3 regions of the Lactobacillus gallinarum genome follow, and region 3 is predicted to be linked to each of the others. Evidence: predicted binding sites of a transcription regulator. Region 3 holds the regulator's gene; each other region holds the start of a gene.
The links. The regulator HrcA, encoded in region 3, represses chaperone genes, less so after heat shock. The targets are predictions, from matches to a motif close to TTAGCACTCNNNNNNNNNGAGTGCTAA.
Positions count from the first base shown of each region.

Region 1: the regulator HrcA is predicted to act here: its motif matches at 1,516-1,542, upstream of B5E95_RS04995 (Hsp20/alpha crystallin family protein).
Region 2: the regulator HrcA is predicted to act here: its motif matches at 1,462-1,488, upstream of B5E95_RS00950 (ATP-dependent Clp protease ATP-binding subunit).

Region 1 is NZ_NFKZ01000009.1:22,578-25,862, reverse strand. It holds gene B5E95_RS05015 (SOS response-associated peptidase family protein) at 1-40, shown strand, start outside; tRNA gene B5E95_RS05010 (tRNA-Gly) at 82-152, shown strand; gene B5E95_RS05005 (CPBP family intramembrane glutamic endopeptidase) at 201-863, opposite strand; gene greA (transcription elongation factor GreA) at 952-1,413, opposite strand; gene B5E95_RS04995 (Hsp20/alpha crystallin family protein) at 1,647-2,072, shown strand; gene B5E95_RS04990 (C1 family peptidase) at 2,211-3,285, shown strand, end outside.
Region 2 is NZ_NFKZ01000001.1:162,171-165,455, forward strand. It holds gene ptsP (phosphoenolpyruvate--protein phosphotransferase) at 1-779, opposite strand, end outside; gene B5E95_RS00940 (phosphocarrier protein HPr) at 779-1,045, opposite strand; gene B5E95_RS00945 (hypothetical protein) at 1,159-1,341, opposite strand; gene B5E95_RS00950 (ATP-dependent Clp protease ATP-binding subunit) at 1,533-3,285, shown strand, end outside.
Region 3 is NZ_NFKZ01000002.1:112,498-115,782, forward strand. It holds gene ribF (riboflavin biosynthesis protein RibF) at 1-425, shown strand, start outside; gene hrcA (heat-inducible transcriptional repressor HrcA) at 592-1,641, shown strand; gene grpE (nucleotide exchange factor GrpE) at 1,657-2,238, shown strand; gene dnaK (molecular chaperone DnaK) at 2,255-3,285, shown strand, end outside.

The DNA of each region.
Region 1 (3,285 bases), on a different contig from region 3:
TATTGACCTAAAAGTACAAAAAGAGCCACATCAAAAATAATTGGTTTATTAATTAAAAGCATGATAAAATAAAGAAGTATTGCGGGTATAGTTAAATGGTAGAACGACAGCTTCCCAAGCTGTAGATGCGGGTTCGATTCACGCTATCCGCTTTTTTTGTACAAAAAAACGGATGAGATTTTTTCTCATCCGTTTATTTTTTACGCCATGATAACGGTTAAAACGCCACTAATGATAGCCAAATAAATCGGCATCCAGAGCGTTTGTGTATAAAGATAACTCCAGGCAAATAGCCCGCCATAGATAATCTCAATCACAACCAACAAAAGTGAACTTTGAAAGTTTAACAAACTAAAAATAATTCCTGAAACAATGATTCCTGTTACTGCAACTTGAGTAGTACTTCTGCGAAAAGCATAATTAAACAAAAATCCTGTTGCAAGGAATTCTTGCAGAATTGGTAAGATAATTCCTTGTACTAAGATCAAAAACCAAAACATGTCAACTGATTCATTTTTTAAATAAATCAATTGAAAGTCATAATGTGGAATCTTTTCATATGCTTGTAAATACGATATAAGAATTCGAGTAGCCGTGATTGCCAAAGTAAGCAACATCACCGTAGAAAAACTGCCTAGCCATGGTAATTTAAAATCTCGAGCAAAAAAACGTTGTTCACGATTAAAGCGATAAACATAAAATAATAAAATCATTGCTGCAACAAGGCAAAACAAAATCAAATCCCAAACATGCAATGGCGTCTTCCTAGTCACTAGCTTAACGACTGCAAAGACGATAACATACCCTACCAGGTACACTGCATAGCGGATAACGTTTCCCTCTCTCGATTCTGGCGTATTCAAAATTTTCACTCCTACTCTGGATTGTATCCTACAAAATCAATATTATACCAAAAAAATACAGTTTATTAAATACAGATAGGGCGTCCGCTTACTTCACTTCTACAATAGTCACCTTATATTCTCCAGCTGGGGCTTCGACTGTGGCAACGGTACCTGCCTCTTGCTTCATAATTGCTTGACCTAAAGGTGAATCAAAGGAGATTTTGCCATCGGCCAAATCCGCCTCCATCCGTCCGACGATCTTATATTCTTCTGTTTCATCATCATCATCAAATTTAAGAACTACGGTCTTACCCAAATCTACTTTGCCATCATCCTTAGTTTCGACAATTTCTGCGTACTTTAATTGCTTACCTAAATAACGCAGACGACTCTGCAAGTGTCCAAGGTCCCTTTTAGCCTCTGTATATTCAGTATTTTCTGATAAATCGCCTAGAGCTCGCGCAGCTTGTAAAATCTTTATTCTGCGAGGACGATCTTTCTTTAAACGTGCAATTTCATCTTCAATTTGTTTATAGCCTTCTGGCGTCATTTTTTGAAAATATACCATGATTTAACACCTTATCAATTCGTTCATTCATTTTTCTTTTTAATTATACAAAAGTTATCCACAAGTGTTAAACGTTGATTTACTAAAGTTTTTATTCATAAATTAGCACTATATACTTTCAAGTGCTAAATAGTTTAATTTATTTTGAAACTGACTACAATAATCAGTGTAAGGAAAAAGAACGAGTCCTTACGAATTAAAGAGCAAATAAAAATTGAAAGGAAGTTTTCAATATGGCAAACGATATGATGAATCGTCGCAATGATATGATGGATGCAATGAACGACTGGTTTGGTTTTCCAAGAAACTTCTTTGATGACACTGAAATTGAAAACATCATGCAATCAGATGTTGCCGAAACAGACAAAGACTATACCGTTAAGATCGATATGCCTGGTATGAACAAAGAGGACATCAACGTTAACTACAAAGATGGTCTTTTAACAGTTGCTGGCAGCAGAAAATCATTTAAGGATACAAGTGACAAGGATAAGAACATTATTCATAAAGAAAGAAGCGAAGGTCGCATTTCAAGAAGCTATAGATTACCAAATATAGTTGCAAGTGAGATCCATGCAAAGTATGATAATGGTGTATTGACTATCATCTTGCCAAAGCAAAATGCTGGTGATGATAGCAATTCTATCCATATTGATTAATTTATTAGATTAAGCAAGATGTCTAATAAGTTACGGATATAATTCTCTGAAGCGAGTTCATGATTGAACCCGTTTTTGTTTTGGCTTAAAATAGTGTTAATTTAAGAAAAAATTAAAAATGAAAAAGGAGATTTTTTTATGGCTCATGAATTAACTGTACAAGAGCTGGAAAAGTTTTCTGCAGACTTTAACAAGAACCCAGAAAACAAAGTTATTGCTCGTTCTGCACAACGTAGTGGTGTGCTTGAAGCATCATACAACGATCGCGTACAAAGCGAATTAACCCGTGTCTTCTCTACTGAACTTGACACTGACAACGTTACTAACCAAAAGCACTCAGGTCGTTGCTGGTTATTTGCCACATTAAACGTTTTACGTCATGAATTCGGCAAGAAATACAAGGCAAAGGATTTTACTTTCTCACAAGCTTACAACTTCTTCTGGGACAAGATTGAACGTGCCAACATGTTCTACAACCGTATTTTGGACAGTGCTGACATGCCACTTGATTCTCGCCAAGTTAAAAGTGATTTAGACTTTGCTGGTGCAGATGGTGGCCAATTCCAAATGGCTGCTGCATTAGTTGAAAAATACGGTGTTGTTCCTTCATACGCTATGCCTGAAACTTTCAACACTAACGATACTACTGGCTTTGCGACTGCATTAGGCGACAAGCTTAAGAAGGATGCTTTATTTCTTAGAAAATTAAAGCAAGAAGGCAAAGATGACGAAATCAAGAAGACTCGTGAAAAATTCTTAAGTGAAGTTTACCAAATGACTGCCATTGCTGTTGGTGAGCCACCTAAGAAATTTGATCTTGAATATCGCGATGACGATAAGAAGTATCACTTAGAAAAAGACCTTACTCCACTTGAATTCTTACACAAGTACTTAGGCGACGTTGATTTTGATGACTACGTTGTTTTAACTAACGCTCCAGATCACGAATATGGCAAGCTTTATGGTTTACCAGCAGAAGACAACGTTTCTGGTTCACTCAGAATTAAGCTTTTGAACGTGCCAATGGAATACTTGACCGCTGCTTCAATTGCCCAATTAAAGGATGGTGAAGCTGTTTGGTTTGGTAACGATGTTCTTCGTCAAATGGACCGCAAGACTGGTTACCTTGACACTAACCTTTACAAATTAGACGACTTATTCGGCGTTGATCTTAAGATGTCAAAGGCTGACAGATTAAAGACCGGTGTCGGCG
Region 2 (3,285 bases), on a different contig from region 3:
TCCTTCAATTTCTTCCATTCAGCCTTTTGCTTTAAGAAAGCTTCACCCTTCTTCTTGTAGTCAGCTACTTGATCATCACTAGGATCAATAATAGCTACACCATCAAGACCATCATCAATTAACATGTCGCCGTTCTTAACGTCCTTAGTAATTGAATCAGTACCAACTACGGCTGGTAATTCAAGTGAACGTGCCATGATTGCTGAGTGAGCAGTACGACCACCAATATCAGTAATAAAGCCCTTAACGTATTTCTTGTTAAGTTGTGCAGTATCACTTGGAGTCAAATCATGAGCAACAACGATTACTTCATGGTCAATTGAAGCTGGGTTTGGTAATTCCTTACCAAGTAAGTGAGCCATAATACGCTTAGAAACATCGCGTACATCGGCAGCACGTTCTTGCATGTAAGGATTATCAGTCATACTTTCAAAAATTTGGATGAACTTTTGTGCAGTTTCATCTAATGCAGCTTCTGCATTGATCTTTGAATCCTTAATTTCATTCTCAATGGCACCAGTAAATTCTGGATCATTCAAAATCATTAAGTGAGCTTCAAAAACTTGAGATTCTTCTTCACCCAAGCTCTTCTTGGCAACATCACGAATCTTTTCAACTTCAGTAGTTGAAGTCTTAATAGCATCCTTGTAACGAGCTACTTCAGCTTCAACATCATCAACTGAAGACTTTAAAAATGAAAGATCAGGCTCCACAAGAAGATATGCTGGAGCAATGGCAATACCATCACTAGCAGCAATTCCTTTTAAAGTCTTGGTCATTATTCAGCTAAACCTTCTTTTTTCATAGTGTCGGCAATTGCGTCCAATGCGTCTTTTTCATCGTCACCTTCAGCAGTGATAGTAACATCAGCATTTTGGCCAACACCAAGTGACATAACACCCATGATTGACTTCAAGTTTACTGACTTGCCGTTGTATTCCAAGTTAACATCTGAACCAAACTTTGAAGCAGCTTGTACTAAAAGAGTAGCTGGACGTGCATGAATACCTGTTTCTGCAATAATATGAAAATCGCGTTTTTCCATTATAAATATCTCCTTTAAATTGAAAAAATTAAACTGGTAATAAATACCCATTCAGGTATTAGATTATCATGTTTTTACAGTTTAGACAACAATAATGTAACAGTTTACATTATTCAATCGTCAGTGTTCGTAGCGGTATATACAATAGCACCGCCTCTTTCAGCTCTGCCGGTAATATATTGTCTTTTGCCATAATTTCTAATAGTTTTCTGTAAATCAAAGGCATCTTCAGGCTCTACCTTATATTCTTTAAGCTCTCCAGACACCAATTGATCTAAAATCTTTTGATAATCCAAAAATATCACCACACTTTTTAAATTTTATAATTTTTTCATTATTTATTCTACTATTTATGTTAATTTTTCAAAAATATTATTATTTTATGTTCTTCTTACATTAAGTAAGAAATGTAGAGCTTAGCACTTGACTACTAAGAGTGCTAATAATATAATTTTGTTACAACTTAAATGAAAGGCGGTCATGTATTTTGCTTTGTCAAAATTGTCATAAACGGCCAGCCTCCATTCACCTCTTTACTAAGGTAAATGGCCAAAGCCGAGAAATTGATTTATGTCAACAATGCTATCAAGAATTAAGAAATCAACAAGGAAATCTAGAAAATATGAATAATAACAATGAATTTTTTGGCGACTTTGATGATTTATTCAACGCTTTAAACGGAAATAACAACAATGCCGCAAATAATATGAACGGAAATAATCCAAGAATGCAAATGGGCGGAGGAAATGGTAACGGCAATCAAGGTGGTAAAAGTCTCCTTGACCAATACGGTACTGATTTAACTGCTCTTGCTAAAAAAGGAAAAATCGATCCAGTTATCGGACGTGATAAAGAAATCGCTCGTGTAATTGAGATTTTAAATAGAAGAACTAAAAACAACCCTGTTTTAATCGGTGAAGCAGGTGTTGGTAAAACAGCCGTAGTTGAAGGATTAGCACAAGAAATCGTTGATGGTTCTGTCCCAGCTAAATTACAAAATAAAAGAATCATATCATTAAATGTAGTTTCACTTGTTCAAGGTACTGGAATTCGTGGTCAATTTGAACAACGGATGGAGCAATTAATCAAAGAATTACAACAAAGTGATGACATCATTTTATTCATTGATGAAATTCACGAAATTGTTGGTGCGGGTAACGCTGAAGGCGGTATGGATGCTGGTAACATCATCAAACCAGCCTTAGCTCGTGGTGAACTCCAATTAGTTGGTGCTACTACTATCAAGGAATATCGCGACATTGAAAAAGATTCTGCTTTAGCACGTAGATTCCAACCCGTTGAAGTAAAAGAACCTTCTATTGATGAAACTATTAGGATTCTGAAAGGTATTCAACAACGCTACGAAGATTACCACCACGTTCATTATACAGATGATGCAATTGAAGCAGCTGCTAAATTATCAGCTCGTTACATTCAAGACAGATTTTTACCTGACAAAGCCATTGACTTGTTAGATGAAGCTGGTTCAAGAATGAACTTAACTATTCCTTATATTGATAAGGATAAAATGCAAGAAAGAATCAATGCAGCTGAGCAACTAAAAGAAGAAGCCTTAAAGAATGAAGATTACGAAAAGGCAGCCTACTACCGCGACCAAATCGAAAAATACGAAAAAGTTAAAGATCAAAAGGTAGATCCAGACAAGTCTCCAGTTATCACCAACAAGATTATGAATAAGATTGTTGAAGAAAAGACTGGCATCCCTGTTGGTGATATTCAAAAGCAAGAAGAAAATCAATTGCAAAACTTAGCCAGTGACTTAAAGGCTCATATCATTGGTCAAGATAAGGCAGTTGAAAAAGTGGCTCGTGCAATTCGTCGTAATAGAATCGGCTTTAACAAATCAGGTCGTCCAATTGGTTCCTTCTTATTCGTAGGACCTACTGGTGTTGGTAAGACTGAGCTTGCCAAACAACTTGCTAAGCAAATGTTCGGTTCAGAAGATGCCATGATTCGTTTCGATATGTCTGAATACATGGAACAATATTCTGTATCTAAGTTGATTGGTTCAGCTCCTGGTTATGTTGGCTACGAAGAAGCTGGTCAATTGACTGAACAAGTTCGTCACAACCCATACAGCTTGATTTTGCTTGACGAAATTGAAAAAGCTCACCCAGACGTTTTGAACCTCTTCTTGCAAATCTTAGATGATGGTCGTTTGACTGATTCACAAGGTAGAACTGTTTCATTCAAAGATACAATCATCATCATGACTTCTA
Region 3 (3,285 bases):
GTAAGATGGAATTAGCTTTTCAATTAATGGGTCACCATTATGTGATGAGCGGGATCGTTGGTCATGGTAAAAGAAATGGCCATAAATTAGGCTTCCCAACAGCTAATTTACTTTGGGCTAGTCATAAGGTAATTCCCAAAATAGGAGTATATGCCACTAAAACGCAGGTAGCTGGAAAGTGGTATGAATCTATGACTAGTGTCGGTTATAATGTAACGATTGGCCAACCTGAACAAATTTTTATTGAATCACATATATTTAATTTTAAACAGGATATTTATGATCAGCCAATAAAAATTAAATGGTATAAATATACTAGAGGCGAAATTAAATTTAGCGGCCTTGAAGAATTGAAAAAACAATTAGAGAAAGACCAAATAGAAATTGAACATTATTTTGCACAAGAAGCACGAAGTAATGCGTAACGAGAAGCTGAAGAACTTAGCAATTTTGAACTAAGTTCTTCAGTTTTTATTTTTTGAAATAATTTGAAGAAATTTTAGCACTCCTCTTGTTTTTCTGCTAATTTATAGTATCATATTAATTGTTAGCACCTGAGAATTACGAGTGCTAAAAGTGAGGGCGATTATTATGTTGACCGAGCGTCAAGAGCTTATTTTAAAAACAATTATTACAGACTTCACACAAACGCATGAGCCTGTTGGCTCTAAGACGGTGATGAAGCAGTTACCAATTAAAGTATCAAGCGCTACTATTCGAAATGAAATGGCGGTCCTAGAAGATCAAGGCTTAATTGAGAAGACACACTCTTCTAGCGGAAGAATTCCGTCAAGTGATGGATATCGTTATTATCTTGATAATTTAGTTGAACCGCTTCAGTTGCCAGAGTCTGTTTATAACACGATTGGGACACAATTAGATCGACCTTTTCATCAGGTGAATGAAATCGTACAAGAAGCAGCACGCATTTTATCTGATTTAACTAATTACACTGCTTTTGCTGAAGGACCTGAGAGTAGGGATGTTAAAATTACAGGTTTTAGGATTGTTCCCCTGTCTTCTAGACAAGTGATGGCAATTCTAGTGACGAGTGATGGCAATGTCCAAAATCAAGTTTATGCTTTACCACATAATATTCATGGTGAAGAAATTGAAAAAGCGGTTCGAATGATTAATGACCAATTAGTTGGCAAGAGTTTAAAGGAAATTAATGTTTCATTGCTAAGTGAACTTGCTAAAAACGAATTAGGTAGTGATCATGCTAACGAATTATTTAGCTTAGTTGAAGACGTGTTAAAAGATGCGGCTAGTGAGCAGATGTATGTTGATGGACAAATTAATCTATTGAACAATACAACTGAGAATAATGTAAATGATATACGTTCACTCTATGAATTAATTGATCGAGATAATTTGTTTTCTAATTTGATGAATATTAAGGCTGATCCTAAGACTGAAAAATACCCAGTTAAGGTAAAGTTAGGATCTGAATTGCCGAATGATTTATTAAAAAATTATAGTTTGCTGACAGCTGAATATAGTGTCGGCTCCCATGGTAAAGGAACAATAGCTTTACTTGGGCCAACAAATATGCCGTATTCTCAAATGATAGGGCTTCTAGAATACTTCAGAAATGAATTAGCCAAGAAGTTACTTGATTATTACGGTAAATTTCAATAATAGAGGAGGTTAGCCGTGAGTAAAGAAGAGTTTCCTAGTGAAAAGAATTTAGATGAAAAAGAAAATGCTTCAACACCTAAGGATGTTAAGAAAAAGGCAACTGAAGGTAAGGAAGCAAAAAATGATAAACATGATGAAAAATTAGCTAAAGAATTGGCTGATTTAAAAGATAAGAATAAGGAGCTTGAAGATAAGTATCTTCGTAGCGAAGCAGAAATTCAAAATATGCAAAATCGCTATTCAAAAGAAAGAGCTCAACTTATTAAGTATGAATCTCAAAGCTTAGCTAAAGATATTTTGCCTGCTGTAGACAATTTGGAGAGAGCTTTAAGCGTAGAAGCCGATGATGATGTTTCCAAGCAACTGAAGAAGGGCGTTAAGATGACGCTTGATTCATTAACTAAAGCATTGAAAGAACATGGCATCGTTGAGATTGAAGCTGAAGACGTAAAATTTGATCCGACATTGCATCAAGCTGTTCAAACTGTAGCAGCCGAAAATGATGATCAAAAAGATCACGTTGTTCAGGTTTTACAAAAAGGATATCAATATAAAGATCGGACACTAAGACCAGCAATGGTTGTAGTTGCTCAATAGGAGAGGAAGTTTATACATGTCAAAAGTTATTGGTATTGACCTCGGAACTACTAACTCAGCAGTTGCAGTTCTTGAAGGTAAAGAACCAAAGATTATTACTAACCCAGAAGGTAACCGTACTACTCCATCTGTAGTAGCTTTTAAAGATGGTGAAATTCAAGTTGGTGAAGTAGCTAAGCGTCAAGCTATTACTAACCCTAACACTATTGTTTCAATTAAGCGTCACATGGGTGAAGCTGATTACAAGGTTAAGGTTGGCGACAAGGAATACACACCACAAGAAATTTCTGCATTTATTTTACAATACATCAAGAAGTTCTCAGAAGATTACTTAGGTGAAAAGGTAACTGATGCAGTTATCACTGTTCCTGCTTACTTTAACGATGCACAACGTCAAGCTACTAAGGATGCTGGTAAGATCGCTGGGTTGAATGTACAAAGAATTATCAACGAACCTACTGCTTCAGCATTAGCCTTCGGTTTAAACAAAGACCAAGATGAAAAGGTCTTAGTTTACGACCTTGGTGGTGGTACTTTCGATGTTTCCGTTCTTCAATTAGGTGACGGTGTCTTCCAAGTATTATCAACTAACGGTGATACTCACCTTGGTGGTGATGACTTTGATAACCGTATCATGGATTGGTTGATCAAGAACTTTAAGGATGAAAATGGCGTTGACTTGTCTAAGGACAAGATGGCTATGCAACGTTTGAAGGATGCTGCTGAAAAGGCTAAGAAAGACTTGTCAGGTGTATCTTCAACTCACATTTCACTTCCATTCATTTCTGCTGGTGAAGCTGGTCCATTACACCTTGAAGCTGACCTTACCCGTGCTAAGTTTGATGAATTGACTAGTGACTTAGTTGAAAAGACTAAGGTACCATTTGACAATGCATTAAAGGATGCTGGTTTAACTGTAAACGATATCGATAAGGTTATCTTAAACGGTGGTTCAACCCGTATTCCTGCAGTTCAAAAGGCCGTTAAGGAATGGGCTGGTAAAGAACCTGACCACTCAATCAACCCTGATGAAGCTGTTGCTTTAGG